One region of the Bradyrhizobium sp. AZCC 2176 genome, then DNA from elsewhere that is predicted to be linked to it. Evidence: riboswitches for the same ligand, from Rfam matches in the RefSeq annotation. Region 1 holds a riboswitch; the other holds the start of a gene.
The links. A riboswitch is a leader RNA that binds a small molecule or an ion and turns the genes downstream of it on or off. The one in region 1 is predicted to bind cobalamin.
Positions count from the first base shown of each region.

Region 2: it holds a riboswitch for cobalamin, as region 1 does, so the genes downstream of both, V1288_RS08750 (TonB-dependent receptor) here and metE (5-methyltetrahydropteroyltriglutamate--homocysteine S-methyltransferase) in region 1, are expected to answer to the same signal.

Region 1 is NZ_JAZHRX010000001.1:1,389,875-1,398,573, forward strand. Features, by position in the region: gene V1288_RS06240 (acyl-CoA thioesterase) at 1-146, shown strand, start outside; gene V1288_RS06245 (MmgE/PrpD family protein) at 143-1,693, shown strand; gene prpC (bifunctional 2-methylcitrate synthase/citrate synthase) at 1,705-2,877, shown strand; gene prpB (methylisocitrate lyase) at 2,888-3,808, shown strand; cobalamin riboswitch at 3,913-4,126, shown strand; gene metE (5-methyltetrahydropteroyltriglutamate--homocysteine S-methyltransferase) at 4,237-6,621, shown strand; gene V1288_RS06265 (hypothetical protein) at 6,675-6,872, shown strand; gene ftsH (ATP-dependent zinc metalloprotease FtsH) at 6,955-8,699, opposite strand, start outside.
Region 2 is NZ_JAZHRX010000001.1:1,902,910-1,911,608, forward strand. Features, by position in the region: gene V1288_RS08725 (DsrE family protein) at 1-225, shown strand, start outside; gene V1288_RS08730 (MBL fold metallo-hydrolase) at 491-1,531, shown strand; gene V1288_RS08735 (ABC transporter substrate-binding protein) at 1,642-2,478, opposite strand; gene V1288_RS08740 (ABC transporter ATP-binding protein) at 2,478-3,260, opposite strand; gene V1288_RS08745 (FecCD family ABC transporter permease) at 3,257-4,300, opposite strand; cobalamin riboswitch at 4,446-4,644, shown strand; gene V1288_RS08750 (TonB-dependent receptor) at 4,758-7,031, shown strand; gene V1288_RS08755 (hypothetical protein) at 7,118-7,306, shown strand; gene V1288_RS08760 (transcriptional regulator) at 7,421-7,660, shown strand; gene V1288_RS08765 (hypothetical protein) at 7,667-7,957, shown strand; gene V1288_RS08770 (hypothetical protein) at 8,052-8,294, opposite strand; gene V1288_RS08775 (hypothetical protein) at 8,369-8,617, shown strand.

The DNA.
Region 1 (8,699 bases):
TGATCCGCGAAGACCTGATCAGCGGCAGGCGGAAATCCGCGGTGCGCGGAACGTTCGAGATGGTCGCGGTGAACGAATTCGGCCGTCCGGTCCCGATCACGCAACCAGCCATGACCGGTTCAATCCAGAAGGAAGCTGCGTCTTGAAACAGCATACCGTTCGTACTTTCAAATCGGCCGATCATCTGCCGCGCGCGGAGCAACTGGCCTGGAAGATCGCCGAGGTCGCCGCCGACCCGGTCGGGGTCGAGAGCGACGTGGTGGGGATGCTGGGCAACCGCATCATCGATAACGCCGCCGTTGCCGCCGCCTCGATCGCGCGGCGTCCTGTTGTCAGCGCGCGAGCGCAAGCCGAGACGCATCCGTTCCAGCCGGGAGCCACCGTGTTCGGGTTGACGCGGTCGCAGCGGATTTCGCCGGAATGGGCCGCCTGGGCCAACGGCGTCGCCGTCCGCGAACTCGATTTCCACGACACGTTCCTGGCGGCGGACTATTCGCATCCCGGCGACAACATTCCGCCGGTGCTGGCTGTCGCCCAGCATTGCGGGTTGACGGGCGCGGACCTCGTGCGCGGGCTGACTGCGGCGTATGAAATTCAGGTCGATCTCGTGAAGGGCATCTGCCTGCACGAGCACAAGATCGATCACATCGCCCATCTCGGGCCGTCGGCTGCCGCCGGAATCGGCGCGTTGCTCGGTCTGCCGGCCGAGACGATCTATCAGGCCGTCCAGCAGGCGCTGCACGTCACCACCACCACGCGGCAGTCACGCAAGGGCGAGATCTCGAGCTGGAAGGCCTATGCGCCGGCCTTCGCCGACAAGATGGCAATTGAATCCGTCGATCGCGCGATGCGCGGCGAAGGCGCGCCGTCACCCGCCTATGAGGGCGAGGACGGCTTCATCGCCTGGCTGCTCGGTGGCCCGCGCGCGGAATACGCGGTGCCGCTGCCTGAGAAGGGCGAGCCGAAGCGCGCCATTCTCGACACTTACACCAAGGAGTACTCGGCGGAATACCAGAGCCAGGCGCTGATCGACCTGGCGCGCCGGCTGAGACCGAAAATCGGCGATCTCTCGACGATCGAAAGCATCGTCATCCACACCAGCCATCACACCCACTACGTCATCGGCACCGGTGCCAACGATCCGCAGAAGATGGACCCGAAGGCGAGCCGCGAAACGCTCGACCATTCGATCATGTATATTTTTGCGGTCGCGCTCGAAGACGGCGGCTGGCATCACGAGCGATCTTACGCGCCCGAGCGTGCCGGCCGCGAGACGACGGTTGCGCTGTGGCGCAAGATCTCCACGGTCGAAGACCCCGCATGGACCCGCCGCTACCACAGCCACGATCCGAAGGAAAAGGCGTTCGGCGGCCGTGTCGTCTTGAGACTGAAAGGCGGCTCCGTCATCAGCGATGAAATTGCGCTGGCAGATGCACATCCACTGGGCGCCCGCCCGTTCAAGCGGCCGGACTACATCCGGAAATTCCGCAACCTGGCGGAAGACGTGATTGCCCCTGCTGAGCAGGATCGCTTCATCGCAACGGTGGAGCGACTGGCGTCGCTGAAGGCGGGTGAGCTGACCGACCTGACCTTCACGGTTGATCCAAAATTCCTCGGCAGCACGTCAACGCACGGCATCTTCGATTGGCGCGACACCACCCCGGCCACAGTCCAGCGCGCCGCTAATCGATAAGGGAGATTGAGATGACGGACATCAAGCCTTCGCCCAAGAAATCGGTCGCGCTCTCCGGCGTGATCGCCGGCGATACTGCGCTGTGCACGGTCGGCCGCACCGGAAACGACCTGCATTATCGCGGCTACGATATTCTCGATGTCGCCGAAAGCTGCGAGTTCGAGGAAATCGCGTATCTCCTCGTTCACGGCAGCCTGCCCACTCTGTCGGAACTCAGAAACTACAAGGCCAAGCTGAAGGCGCTGCGCGCCTTGCCGCTCGCGGTGCTGCAGACGCTGGAATTGCTTCCCGCCGCTGCGCATCCGATGGACGTCCTGAGAAGCGGCGTTTCCGCACTCGGCTGCATCCTTCCCGAGGCCCATGATCACAACCAGCCCGGCGCCCGCGACATTGCCGACCGGCTGATGGCCTCGCTTGGATCGATGCTGCTCTATTGGCACCACTACGCCCATCATGGCCGCCGGATCGACGTCGAAACCGACGACGATTCGATCGGATCGCACTTCCTGCATCTGCTCCACGGCAGGAAGCCGCCGCCATCGCACGAGCGCGCGATGCATACTTCGCTGATCCTCTACGCGGAGCATGAGTATAACGCCTCGACGTTCACCGCGCGCTCGATCGCCGGCACCGGCTCGGATCTCTATTCCGCGATAACAGGCGCGATCGGCGCGCTGCGCGGGCCGAAGCATGGCGGCGCCAACGAGATCGCGTTCGAAGTGCAGAAGCGCTACGGAACTACGGAAGAGGCGGAGGCTGATATCCGCCGCAGGGTCGCGGCCAGGGAGGTCGTGATCGGTTTCGGCCACCCGGTCTACAGCATTGCCGACCCCCGCAACAAGGTGATCAAGGAAGTCGCGCGCCGCCTGAGCATTGAAAGCGAGAACACCCGCATGTTCGAAATCGCCGACCGGATCGAGGCCGTCATGGCCGACGCCAAGAAGATGTTCGCCAATCTCGACTGGTTCAGCGCGGTCTCCTACCACGCGATGGGGGTGCCGACCGCGATGTTCACGCCCCTGTTCGTGATTTCCCGAACATCCGGATGGGCGGCGCATGTGATGGAACAGCGCATCAACAACAAGATCATCCGCCCCGCCGCGAACTATATCGGCCCGGAGAATCTGAAGTTTGTGCCGCTGCATGAGCGTGGCAAAGCCGCCGTCGCCCCTCGCGCCGCATAAGGAGGCAACAATGGTGTATCTCCTGGGTTCCGACATAGCCGACACGCCGGCCGGGGCTCGCTTCCGCGACCTCCTGAACAAGCCGGACATTCTCCAGATGCCGGGTGCGCATAACGGAATGGCCGCGCTGCAGGCCCGTGACGCCGGCTTTTCCGCGCTCTATCTGTCGGGCGCGGCGATGACGGCTTCGATGGGCCTGCCGGATCTCGGCATTATCACGATCGAGGAAGTCGGCTTCTTCATCCGCCAGGTGGCGCGCGCCAGCGGCCTGCCGGTACTGGTCGATGGCGACACCGGCTATGGCGAAGCGCTCAATGTCATGAACATGGTGCGCACCTTCGAGGATGCCGGCGCTGCCGCCGTGCACATCGAGGACCAACTGCTTCCGAAGAAGTGCGGCCACCTCAACGACAAGAAGCTGGCGGATGCGCGCGACATGGCAACCAAGGTCGCCGCCGCCGCAAAAGCGCGGCGTCATCTTTATCTGATCGCAAGGACGGACGCTGCGGCCAGCGAAGGCATGGACGGCGCGGTGGCGCGTGCAAAGCTTTATCTGGAAGCGGGGGCGGACGCGATCTTCCCGGAAGCAATGATTTCGCGCGAGATGTTCCAGGAATTCGCCAGGCGCGTTCCCGGTGCTCCGCTGCTCGCGAACATGACGGAGTTCGGCAAGACGCCGTTCTTCACGGCATGCGAGTTCGAGGCGATGGGCTATCGCATGGTGATCTGGCCGGTGTCGTCGCTCCGCGTCGCCAACAAGGCCCAGCAGAACCTGTTTGCTACCCTCAAGCGCGACGGCAGCACCCGCAAAATGCTCGACCAGATGCAGACGCGCGCCGAGCTGTACGCAGCGATCGGGCTGCAGGATTACGAGGCGCTCGACGCCTCCATCGTCAGAACCATCGTTCCCACAGCCATGCCGCAGAGGTGAATTATGTAGTTATCGCGCTTCGATCGGAATGGCGTCCATCGAATGATGGCAGAGAGCGCCGCGGGGGAACGACCGATCTCATATTGACTGAGATCGCCGTTGACCTTAACTGAACTCGTCGTGGTTCTTCGGGCTGGATCGGCCCGAAGCTAAGAGGGAAGCCGGTGCGGCCGAAAAAGCCAAAGCCGGAGCTGCCCCCGCAACTGTAAGCGGCGAGTTGCTGTCCAACAAAGTCACTGAGACCTCACGGGTTTCGGGAAGGCCGGACAGCAGCATTGACCCGCGAGCCAGGAGACCTGCCTCGACAACATACACGTCCTCGGGCGGGGTGTCCCGGTGGTGCGGTTGCGATTCCGCGCGCGCTCCGCCGTACGCGGAATCCAGACGTGTCACTTCGGCCTTTGCCCCCAACTTTTGGGGTTAAGCCAATGTCTTCAACATCGTCATCTTCTACATCGTCTACTTCCACCATCTCTACTTCCTCGCTTCCCGTTGCTGCCCTCGGCACGCCGCGGATCGGCCCGCGCCGCGAGCTGAAATTCGCTTTGGAAAGCTTCTGGTCGGGCGCAACCGACGAGGAGGCGCTGGTCGAAACCGGCGCCGGGCTTCGCGCGGCCAACTGGGCGCGCCAGAAGAAACTCGGCGTCAGCGTGATCCCGTCGAACGATTTCTCGTTCTACGACCAGATGCTGGATACGTCAGTGATGGTCGGCGCGATTCCTGAAATCTATCGCTGGAACGGCGGCCCGGTCCCGCTCTCGACTTACTTTGCGATGGCCCGCGGCGCGCAAGGCAAGACGCACGAGGCGAGCTGCGGCCATACGGATCATGGGCACGATGCCGCCCACGGCGCGCCGGCGCAGGAAATGACAAAATGGTTCGACACCAACTATCACTACATGGTGCCCGAGCTGGCGAGGGATCAGCAGTTCACCCTCGCCTCGCGCAAGCCGATTGAGGAATATGAGGAAGCCAAGGCGTTGGGCTATCAGACCCGCCCCGTGCTGGTCGGCCCGGTCACGTTCCTCAAGCTCGCCAAGAGCAGGGACGCCGGCTTCAATCCGTTGTCGCTGCTCGACCGGTTGCTGCCGATCTATATCGAGGTGCTGCGCGAACTGGCCTACGGGGGCGCCGACTGGGTGCAGATCGACGAGCCATGTCTCGTACTCGACCTCGACATCGTCGGGCAGCAGGCGCTGCATTACGCCTATACAGAGATCACCAATGCGGTGCCGCAGCTCAAGATCATGCTCGCGACCTATTTCGGCGGGCTGGGCGCTAACCGCGATGTCGCGCTGGCGCTGCCCGTCGCCGGCCTGCATCTCGATCTGGTGCGTGCGCCAGATCAGATCGACGACCTCGCCGGTTTTCCAAAAGACCGCGTGCTGTCGCTCGGAATCATCGACGGCCGTAACATCTGGCGCGCGGACTTGAACCGGATTCTTGGCCGGCTCGAACCCGTGATCGCGAGACTCGGCAAAGACCGCGTGCAGATCGCGCCCTCCTGCTCGCTGCTGCATGTTCCGATCGACCTGGCGCTGGAAACGGGGCTCGATTCCGAAATCAAGAGCTGGCTGGCGTTCTCCGTACAGAAGCTCGAGGAATTGACCACGCTCGGGACGGCGCTTGCCAGCGGACGTGGCAGTGTCGAAGCCGCCCTGCGGGTTTCGGACGAGGCGGCCGCCGCCCGCAAGGCTTCGCCGCGAATTCACGATGCGAAGGTCGCGGCGCGCATCGCCGGCATCGATGACGCCATGCGTCGCCGCGCCAGCCCATTCGCCGAGCGCGCCGGCGTCCAACACGAGCGCTTCAACCTGCCGGCCTTCCCGACCACGACCATCGGCTCGTTCCCGCAGACGGCCGAAGTCAGGAAAGCCCGCGCCGCGCACGCCAGCGGCGCCCTGACGGACGAAGTCTACAAGGTCTATCTGCAGGACCAGACCGCCCGCGCGGTGCAGTGGCAGGAAACCATCGGTCTCGACGTGCTCGTGCATGGCGAGTTCGAGCGCAACGACATGGTGCAATACTTTGGCGAACAGCTCGCAGGCTTTGCCTTCACCGCAAACGGCTGGGTGCAATCCTACGGATCGCGCTACGTTCGCCCGCCGGTCTTGTTCGGCGACGTCTCCCGCCCGAAACCGATGACGGTCGAGTGGTGGCAGTACGCCCAGTCGCTGACAAAAAAGCCGATGAAGGCAATGCTGACCGGTCCCGTCACCATCCTGAACTGGTCCTTCGTGCGCGATGATTTGCCGCGCAGCGAAGCCTGCCGGCAGATCGCGCTCGCGATCCGCGACGAGGTCGCCGATCTCGAGGCGGCCGGCGCCGGCATGATCCAGATCGATGAGGCGGCGCTACGCGAGGGTTTGCCGCTGCGCAAATCCGAATGGAAAGCCTATCTGGACTGGGCCGTCGATGCCTTCCGCCTCTGTTCCTCCGGCGTGCGCGACGAGACGCAGATCCACACCCATATGTGCTATTCGGAGTTCAACGACATCATCGGCGCGATCGGCGCGATGGACGCCGACGTGATCTCGATCGAGACCTCGCGCTCGAAAATGGAGCTGCTCGACGCGTTCAGGAACTACAGCTATCCGAACGAAATCGGCCCCGGCGTCTACGACATCCACTCGCCGCGGGTGCCCGAAATCGAAGAGATGACCGCCCTGCTCAAGCTGGCGCGGATGCGGCTCAACGACAGCCAGATCTGGATCAATCCGGATTGCGGATTGAAGACAAGGAAATGGGAAGAGGTGCGGCCTGCGCTCGTCAACATGGTGGCGGCGGCTCGCGAATTGCGGGCTTCAGCCTAGCGCAAGACTGACCCCTTCTCTAGTCTTGCCGCAGATGATCGAAGGAGACTGCGATGCGCTTCTGGATTCAATGCACGAGGTTCGAGACGGGGCAACCCATCCACATCAATATCGCGCTCGTCGGCAGCATGTCACGCGACGGCGAGCGCACCGTTCTTGCCTTTGTCGGTGGCGACGGGGAGACGATCGAAGTGGTAGAGACGCCGGAGCATATCCTGGCCGTGCATCTCGGCGCTCCGGCGAAAGCATAACGCACCTCGTGGCGCAATGACGACAGCGATGACAAAAAAACGCGGCGTCGCCGCCGCGTTTCTCTAATCGGATGCTGCTAGCTTACGCTTGCGGCTGGGGCTCCAGACCCGGGTCCGGATCGGGACGCGGGCGCGGCTTGCCGGCAGGCGGCACGGCGGAAGCGCGCGGCGTGCTCGGCTCCAGCACCGACTCGCGGTTGGGCTTCTTGCCCTTCAAGAGGTCGATGATTTCGTCGCCGCTCAGCGTCTCGAATTCGAGCAGGCCCTTGGCGAGCATCTCGAGGTCCTCGCGCTTCTCGGTGAGGATCTTGGTCGCCTCGTTGTAGCCTTCCTCGACCAGCCGCTTGATCTCCTTGTCGATCTTCTGGACGGTCGCTTCCGACGCGTTCTGCGTACGCGACACCGACATGCCCAAAAACACCTCGTCCTGGTTTTCGCCATAGGACACGGTGCCGAGCTCTTCGGACAGGCCCCAGCGCGTCACCATCATGCGTGCCAGACGCGTCGCCTGCTCGATATCGGAAGCCGCACCCGAGGTGACCTTCTCGCGGCCGAAGATCAGTTCTTCCGCAACACGGCCGCCCATCATGATGGCGAGCCGCGAGGTCATCTGCTCGAGCGACATCGACAGCTTGTCGCGCTCGGGGAGCTGCATCACCATGCCCAGCGCACGGCCGCGCGGAATGATCGTGGCCTTGTGGATCGGATCGGTCGCAACGACGTTGAGGCCGACGATGGCGTGGCCGCCCTCGTGATAGGCCGTCAGCAACTTCTCTTCCTCGGTCATGACGAGCGACTTGCGCTCGGCGCCCATCATCACCTTGTCCTTGGCTTCCTCGAACTCGGCCTGCGTCACCATCCGCTTGTTGCGGCGGGCGGCGGTCAGTGCGGCCTCGTTGACGAGGTTCATCAGGTCGGCGCCGGAGAAGCCCGGCGTGCCGCGCGCGATGGTCTTGAGGTTGATATCCGGCGCCAACGGCACCTTGCGAACGTGAACCTTCAGGATCTGCTCGCGGCCGACGACATCCGGGTTCGGCACCACGACCTGGCGATCGAAACGGCCGGGACGCAGCAGCGCGGGATCCAGCACGTCGGGACGGTTGGTCGCCGCGATCAGGATCACGCCTTCATTGGCCTCGAAGCCGTCCATCTCGACCAACAACTGGTTGAGCGTCTGCTCGCGCTCGTCATTGCCGCCGCCGAGGCCGGCGCCGCGATGACGGCCGACCGCATCGATTTCGTCGATGAAGATGATGCAGGGCGCATTCTTCTTGGCCTGTTCGAACATGTCCCTGACACGCGAGGCGCCGACGCCGACGAACATTTCGACGAAGTCCGAACCAGAGATCGTGAAGAACGGCACGTTGGCTTCGCCCGCGACCGCACGCGCGATCAGCGTCTTGCCGGTGCCGGGAGGGCCGACCAGCAGCACGCCGCGCGGAATGCGTCCGCCGAGGCGTTGGAATTTTCCGGGATCGCGCAGGAATTCGACGATCTCCTGCAGGTCCTGCTTGGCTTCGTCGACGCCCGCGACGTCCTCAAAGGTGACGCGGCCATGGGCCTCGGTCAGCATCTTGGCGCGCGACTTGCCAAAGCCCATCGCCTTGCCGGCGCCGCCCTGCATCTGCCGCGACAGGAAGATCCACACGCCGATCAGCGCGATGAAGGGCAGCCAGGAGACGAGCAGCGAGACGAACCACGGCACGTTGTCGCCGGGCGGCTTCGCGGTGATCGAGACCTTGCCGTCATAGAGGCGCTTGACCAGCGTCGGATCGTTTGGCGCATAGGTCTGGAACGAGGAGCCGTTGGTGAAGGTGCCGTGGATTT
Region 2 (8,699 bases), 510 kb from region 1:
GGTCCCGGCATCGATCTGCTGCGCCCGGAAAACCCCAACCGCAAGATGGTCGAGAGCCTGGCGGCGCAGGGCGCGCGTTTCGATATCTGCCTCAACACCGTCGATACGCTCGAACGTGAAGCGGGCAAGCGGCCGGAGTTCATCGCCGCGGCAACGCCGGTGCAGGTCGGCGTGGCGCAGATTCTGTTTCTGACCGAGAACGGGTATACGCTGGTGCGACCGTGAGGACGCGGGATTTCAATTCTGCCTGATGCCACCATCGTACCGTCAGGCGTGGTACAATCGATGGGAATTGCAGGAGCAGGGCCGGAGCAACGTCCGGCCCCAGGGTCATTTCCGATCCGTCATCTCAGGAATAAGCGCAATTGCGCTTATTCCGAAGGCGCTCGCGTAGCGAGCCCCGAAGGATAGACGGCCGGGCTGTCGCCCTTCGAGACGGTCGCGTTGCGGTCTCTTCAGGGTGACGGGAGCTAGTCTAGGGAAATCAGCCATGATCTTTCGTCAACTCTTCGACAGCGTTTCAGGCACCTATAGCTATCTGCTGGCCAGTCGCGCCGGCGGCGAGGCGTTGATCCTCGACCCCGTGCTGGAGAAAGCCGACCGCTACTGCCAGCTCCTGCGCGAACTCGATCTGCGGCTGGTGAAGGCGGTCGACACCCATCTGCACGCCGACCACGTCACCGGCCTCGGTGAACTGCGCGACCGCACCCAGTGCATCACCATCATGGGCGAGCAGAGCAAGGCCGACGTGGTGTCGATGCGGGTCTCCGATGGCGACAAGGTGATGGTCGAGGGCCTGAGCCTCGACGTCATGTACACGCCTGGCCACACCGATGACTCCTACTCTTATCTGATGGGCGACCGCGTCTTCACAGGCGATACGCTGCTGATCCGCGGCACCGGCCGCACCGATTTCCAGAACGGCTCTTCGCGCGCGCAGTACGAATCGATCTTCAACCGGCTGCTGAAACTGCCGGATGAAACCATGGTATTCCCCGCCCACGACTACAAGGGCGACACGGTTTCCACCATCGGCGAGGAGCGGCGTTACAATCCGCGGCTGCAGGTGCGCTCGGTCGATGAATATATCGAGCTGATGGCCAATCTGAAGCTGCCGAACCCGAAGATGATGGACGTCGCGGTGCCCGCCAACATGCATGTCGGCCTGCACCAGGAAGAGCTTGCCAAACAGGGGCTCGCGCTCTCCGCGCGCGACGCCATCAACAGCCTCGGCCGGCCCGACATCCTGCTGGTCGATCTGCGCGAAACCAGCGAGCGCGCCAAGCACGGCACGATCTCGGGCGCGCTGCATGCGCCCTACCCCGGTATCGCCGAGAGCCTCAAGCCGGGCGGCATGCTGCGCGAAGTCGCCGCCGCCACCGGCCGCCGCGTGGTGTTCTTCTGCGCCTTCGGCGAACGTTCCGCGATGGCGGTGACCGCCGCGAAGCGCGCAGGGCTAGCCAACACCGCGCACATCGAAGGCGGTATCGATGCGTGGAAGAAGGTCGGCGGACCGGTGGTGATGGGGTGAGAAGTCCGTAGGGTGGGCAAAGGCGCGCTTGCGCCGTGCCCACCATCTATCAACACATTCGCTCTGGATGGTGGGCACGCTTCGCTTTGCCACCCTACGAAACTACGAATTTACTTCCCCACCCGCTTCACTTCCGCCGCCAGCGCATCCAGCGCATCCGCCAGCATGACGCCGCCGCACTCGGTCAGCCGTTCCGGAATCACGATGCGCTTTTCCGGCGGATAGAAGCGCTCCAACGCCGGGTGCAACAGAAATGCCTGGCCGTCGTCCTTCGCAGTGTCGCCGGCCTGCGAAACCACGATGAAGTCCGGCCGCAAGTTGACAATCGCCTCCAGCGAGGCGAATCCACCGAACGCAAAACCGAGATCGCCGGCCGCGCTGCGCAAGCCAATTTCGCCGAGCAGCGAACCGACAAAACTGTCGCTGCCCGCCACCCAACCACGCCGCGACAATGGCAGCACGCGATAGTGCTGTTCCGAGACCGCGCGGCGGGCGCGCGCCAGCGCCGCATCAAGCCGCGCGATTTCCGCGGCTGCGCGATCGGGATGTCCGGTGATATCGCCGGCCTCGCGGATCTGCTGCCGCGCTTCGTCGAGGGTTCGCGGCACGGCAAGCTCGGCAAGATGAAGTCCCTTGGCCTTCAACAGCTCCCGCGTCGATCGCTTGTCGAACGCACTTGCGACGACAATGTCGGGTCTGATCAGCAGAACGTCCTCGGCACCTCCGGACAAAACCGGATACCGGCTGATGTCGGCCGCCTGCGATTGCCACCCGTCCCGCGAAAACCGACTCAATCCCAGAATCTGTTCGGGATCGGCCAGCGTCAGCAGCAATTGGTCGGTGCAGACATTCATCGATACCAGGCGCGGCAGATTGGTTGCAAGCGCAGCGCCGCCCGGCAATGCGAGCGTCATCATCGCGACCAGAAATGCCAGCCGTCGTCGCATCAGATATCCGCCCAGGGGACGATGACGGCCTCGCGCTGGAATTCCGCGCGATAGGCCGAGATCCGGAACACATCGGCCATCACCTGCTCGGACAGCGCCACGGCCGGCGCGCCCTGCGACACCAGCCGGCCTTCGCGCAGCACCAGCACATGGTCGGCGAACCGCGCTGCGAGTCCCAGATCATGCGTCACGACAATGACGAGCACGCCCTTGTCGGCGGTCGCGCGCAAATTCTTCATGACGTCGATCTGGTGCCGAGGGTCGAGCGAGGCGGTCGGCTCGTCGGCCAGGATGACCGGCGCCTCCACCGCCAGCGCGCGGGCCAGCGCGACGCGGCTGCGCTCGCCGCCGGACAATTCCGTGACGCGGCGATCGCTGAACGCCATCACATCGACCGCCTGCATCGCGCGCAAAACCGCCTCCGCATCCCGAGGCGACAGCCGCGCCGGATCGGTGGCGCCGTGCGGGTAGCGGCCGAGCGCCACGATATCGCGGGCCGGTAGCGGCCAGTGCACGACATGGCCTTGCGGCAAATAGCCGAAGCGTTTTGCGCGCTCGCGCAGCGGCAGCGAAGCCAGCGCCTGGCTGCCGATTTCGATCTCGCCCTCGGACGGGATCAATCCCGCCAGCGCCCGCAACAGCGTGGTCTTGCCGGCGCCGTTCGGCCCGACCAGCGCCACCAGATGTCCCGGCGAGAGCGTCAGCGAAACGTCTTTCAGCACGACGCGACCGGCGAGCCGCACGCAGAGTCCCGTTGCGGTCAGCAGCGCCGCATCGCTCATGCGACACCTCCGCCGAGCGCGCGGCGTTCGCGCATGATCAGGTAGAGGAAGAACGGCACGCCGATGATCGAGGTCAGCACGCCGACCTTGATGTCGGAGGTCGAGGGAATGATGCGCACCGCGATGTCGGCCGCCAGCAGCAGCGCCGAGCCGGCGAGCGCGCTTGGCACCAATAGCCGACCCGGATCATGCCCGATCAGCGGCCGCATCAGATGCGGCGCGACCAGGCCTATGAACCCGATGGTGCCGGTGACGGCGACCGCGCCACCGACACCGAGCGCCACGCCCGAAATCACGAACAGCCGCAAACGTCCGACATCGACGCCGAGGCTTTGCGCGGTTTCTTCGCCGAGACTCAGCGCGCGAAACGCATGGCGCTGGCTGAACAGCATGATCGCGCCGGCGATGATGAACGGCAGCGCCAGCATCACGTGCTGAAAGCTGCGGTCCTCCAGCGAGCCGAGCAGCCAGAACGCGATCTCCAGGACCACAAAGGGGTTGCTAGAGAGGTTCATCACCAGCGCGGTGGCAGCCCCGGCAAAACTCGAAATCGCCAAGCCCGACAGGATGAGGATCAGCAGCCCGGCATTGCGGCCAGCGATGGTCAGCAGCACGAATACTGAAGCGAACGCCGCGATGATCGCCGCCACCGGCAGGGCATAGGAGCGCACATCGGCCAGCCCCAGCGCGATCACCAGCACCGCGCCGAACGCGGCGGATTGCGGCGCACCGAACAGCGAGGGCGAAGCCAGTGGGTTGCGCAGCAGGCCCTGCAGCGACGCGCCCGACAGCCCGAGAATGGCGCCGATCGCCAGCGCCAGCAGCGTCCGCGGCAGGCGGATCTCCCGCACAATCACCTGTGCCACGTCGCTGCCGCCGCCGAACAGCGCTTCCGCCGCCGCAAGCGGCGACAGCCGCACCGGGCCAATACCCAGCGAGATCAGCACCAGCAGCACAACGAGGGCGGCAAGCATTGTGGTCACGCCGATCCTCCGGCGCGCGGCATCCTCGTTGGTCACGGCAACGGTCTCAACACTCATCGATCGTCCTAAAGCAGTTTTACCCGCCCCGGTACAGGAGTTCAGGCAAGGAGCAGGCAGCGTGCTCATGCGGCAAAAATAGCGCACTCGTCCAGTGAGGAATGCTGTGGGCGCCCAAGGCGGATTGACTCGGACTTTGACAAACTTCTACCATAGTTCCGACGGTTCCCGCTTTGGGGATCAAAAGGGAATGCGGTGCGGGGAATCTCCCCAATTCCGCGGCTGCCCCCGCAACTGTAAGCGGCGAATCCTTCGTCATAGGCCACTGGGAATCTCGGTCCTGGGAAGGCGACGAAGGGTAACGACCCGCGAGCCAGGAGACCTGCCGTCAGCCGTGGTCACACGCGAAGATGTCGGTCGGGGAGTACAGGCATTAGCTTCACCTAAGCTGCTCAAAGCACATGGTGAGACTTGGTTCGCTGTGACGTGCCACTGACGTCATACCGAGGCTCTAACTATGTCTTCCACGCTAGCCACAACCATACAGCGGCGTCGCGCCATTCTGTTGGCTTCGACTTTTCTCATACCGGCTCTCTTGCTGGGCGTCTCTGCAGCGCATGCACAGCAAACCACATCGTCGGATGAGTTGCCGCCGATCGAGGTCAATCCGCCCGGCGACGCGAACCGGACCCGAGCCAAACCCGCCACCGACCAGACCTCGACCTCGCGCCGCATCGTGCCTCGCACATCTTCGAGGCCCGACCCCAACGCTGTTCCAGCGCCCGGCCCGGCGGCGGACTCGTTCTCGACCGGCGTAGGCGCTGTCCGGCAATTCAACGGCATCGTCGGCGCATCGACCGCGGTCATAACAGCGCAGGATATCGCGCGTTCGCCGGCCTACACCGTACAGGAAATCATCGCTCAGACACCGGGCGTGCAGCTAACGACCCTGTTTGGCGGCGTTAATGGCGCAAGGACCAGTGTCGACCTCCGTGGCTTCGGTGCGTTCGCCTCCTCCAATACCCTGCTCCTCATCAATGGACGCAGGGTCAATGACGTCGATATGCAAGGCGTGGATTTCTCGACCATTCCGCGCGATTCGATCGAGCGCATCGAAATCACCCGCGGCAACAGCGGCGCGGTACTGTACGGCGACAACGCCATCGGCGGCGTCATCAACATCGTCCTGAAGAACGGCGTCGGCGGCCCGCCCGTCGCGATCCGCGCCGAAGCCGGCGTCGGATCGTTCAACCAGCGGCAGGCCTCTGTTTCGGCCGCGACCAATTACGGACCGTGGTCGACGTCGTTCTACGGCAACGGCATCAAGTCCGACGGCTATCGGGTCAACAACGCCCTCGACCAGCGCAACGGCGTCGGCAATTTGAATTACACCACGCCCGGTCTCACCGCGTTCCTGACGCTCTCGGGCGACGATCAGAAGCTGGGTCTTCCCGGCGGCCGCACGGTTGATCCGGCGACCGGCCTGAACCAGCTCGTCACCGACCGCCGCGGCACCAATACCCCGTTCGACTACGCCAACCAGCAAGGCGCCAACGCCACTGCCGGCTTCACCAAGACCCTGACGAACGGCGTTGACCTCATCGTCGATGGCGGCGTGCGGGACAAGAAGCAGCAGGCCGGATTCTTCGGCCTGTTGCCAACGATCCCGTTCAACTATGTCGACAGCCATCTGCAGACGTGGTCGATCACGCCGCGCTTGAGCATCAAGAACGTGATCTTCGGAATGCCTTCGACCATCCTGACCGGCGTTGATTATTATGACGCGACCTATCACTCAGAGCGTCCGGTCGCCAAAGGCATGATTCCCATTCACACCTACGATTTGTCGCAGCAAACGCTCGCCGGGTACTTTCAGCAAACCATCGGACTGTTACCGACGACAGATTTTTCATACGGCGGCCGCCTTCAACGGACCACCCTGAAAGCCCGGGACATCCTTCAGAACGATCCGAACTGCGCGATTTTCTTCACGTGCAGCGCCCAGAACCTCCCGCTTGACAGCGAGGAAGGCCAATACGCACTGCATATCGGCGTCGAGCATCGCTTCAACAACGTCTTTTCGGTATTCGGTCGCGCCGCGCGCGCGTTCCGCACGCCGAACGTCGATGAAAGGCTCTCCTCGGGTCCCGCCTTCGATCCCTTCTTCAACGCGCTTCCCGGTGACTTCAGGCTGAAGACCCAGACCTCTCATGACATCGAGGGCGGCGTTCGCATCAAGTCTGGACCGCTCGAAGTTCAATCGAGCATCTACAACATGGACCTTGAGAACGAACTTCATTTCAACCCGGTACAGCGCTTCAACGTCAATCTCGACCCGACCCGCCGCTATGGCTCGGAAACCAGCGCGTCGTTTCGTGTCAGCGATACCGTGCAGTTGCGCGGCGGCATGGCCTATACCCGTGCGGTGTTCCGCGAAGGCCCGTTTGCCGGCAACGACGTTCCGCTGGTGTCCCGCTACACCGGCAGCGCCGGCGTCAGTTGGAACATCTGGCAGAACTATCTCGTCGCCGACGCCACCGTGCGTGCCTGGAGCGAGCGCTTCATGGACAACGACCAGGCCAATATTCAACGCTTGATTCCAGCGAGTGCAACGGTCGATTTCAAGCTGAGCGGCGCGTACGAGCGCTTCTTCTGGTCAATCTCCGTCAACAATATTCTCAATGCGCAGTACTACGACTACGCCGTCGAGAGCCTGTTCACGCCCGGCCGCTTCTCGGCCTATCCGCTGCCCGGACGGACCTACATGGTGAAGGCCGGCGCGACGTTCTGACCGCAATAGCCGGCTCGGCGCCACGGCGCACCGGCTTGTCCTGACCTGACGAGACGGTATTCTCCTTCGGGCGATTGCCCGGGAGAATGCTTTTTCATGCTGAACCGCTTCCGTTCCGCGCCAACCGCCATGGCCGGATCAGCGTCCGCATTGCGTTGCGGCAGATGAAGGCCGAAGGACATGCGTCAGCGGCGCTGGGCGCCTGGCTTGCCAGCTTCGATCAAGCCAGCCCCGAGCTGGACGAGGATGACGCGGCCTTTCATCCTGATGGCTGATTTCGCAAGAAAGTGCGCCTTTTTCGACCGAAAATAACGTCCTCTGCGCCCCGATCCGTGGTAAACCGGCCACAGACCGCCCGACGATATCAGTCGTGATTTCAGAGGTATAAGATGGACGATGAGCCGAAGAGCGCTGCCGAGCTGAAGGAAATTCGGCTAAAGCGTAAGCGCGACCAGGAAGTCGAGGGCATCAAGGCGATGGCCGAGATCGCGGCCGCCGATATCGCGATCCGGAAGCGGACAGAGAAGCTGCGCGCGCTCCGTCTGGCGAAGGAAGCGGCCGACCGCGAAAACCCGCCGGAACCTGTGGCCAGAAGCAAGACCAAGACCAGGACCGCGAAAAGAGGCTGACCTGACATGACGAAAGAGGATCGCGATCGGGCCCAGGCGCGTATCGACAAGGCGACAAAGGCGGCCCAGGACGCAAGGTCCGGCAAGGCCGAACGCGACGCCGCGGCCAAGGCCGTGCTCGACAATATGGCGAAGCTGAAGGCGTTGCGGCTCGCGCGCGAGGCAGCCGAGCCACAACGTGCGCCGGCCGCAAGGGCCGCAAAGAAGGCGCCCGCCGGCACCAAACGGCCAGCCGAGAAATCGGTGGCCCTGTCCGAGTGGCTGGCTAGCCAGCAGAACGGCGGACGGCGAACCTGAGGCCGGATTTACCGGTGTCATCATGCCCGGCAAAAGCGCGAAGCGCGTCTTCGCGCTAAACGACCCGGGAAAGTTAAGTCAGATATCCGCAGCGTTATGCCGGACCTGGCCAGTCGATCAGCGACCGCGTCTTGTTCTCGGCGTCGTAGACCTGCACCTGAAGCATCTGGAATCGATTCTTCAGGGCCATGCCGGCCTCTTCGGCCGCCTCGACCGTCTCGTGATGCGATTTGAAATGACCGTCCACCACCAGCGAGTAACCGGTGGTCGGCGCCTTGTCGGCTCGGATCATTTTTCGCGGCTGCGGTTCGTCCGCCGCGATGCGGGGCTTCTTCATGCTTACTCCGTGTGAACGCCCCTTGGACTGAACGCCGCAAAAAGGGCAGGAAAATTGGTGTGGCCAGCGTTAAGATGCCGGCCAAGCGCAACAGGATTGAGGTCATGCCGTTACTCCGAATCGGCATGCAGAGCAAACGCCGATTCAGCCGGCGAAAAAGGCATCACATGGGCGGAACTGGCAGAAAGAGCGAGCCTCCGAAAAAACCCGACGACAAATCGAAAAAGCCGGAACGTGCGCCGGTCGAGGATGACGACTACGAGGACGGCGATATCGCCACGCCGAAGCGCGACCGCCACGGCAATGACGACGAGCCGTTGTAGCGCGGCAAGCAAAGGTGTCATCGCCCGCCAACGGGTCGCGCGAATGCGCGCCCGATGACGGGCTCCGGCGGTCGATCCAGTA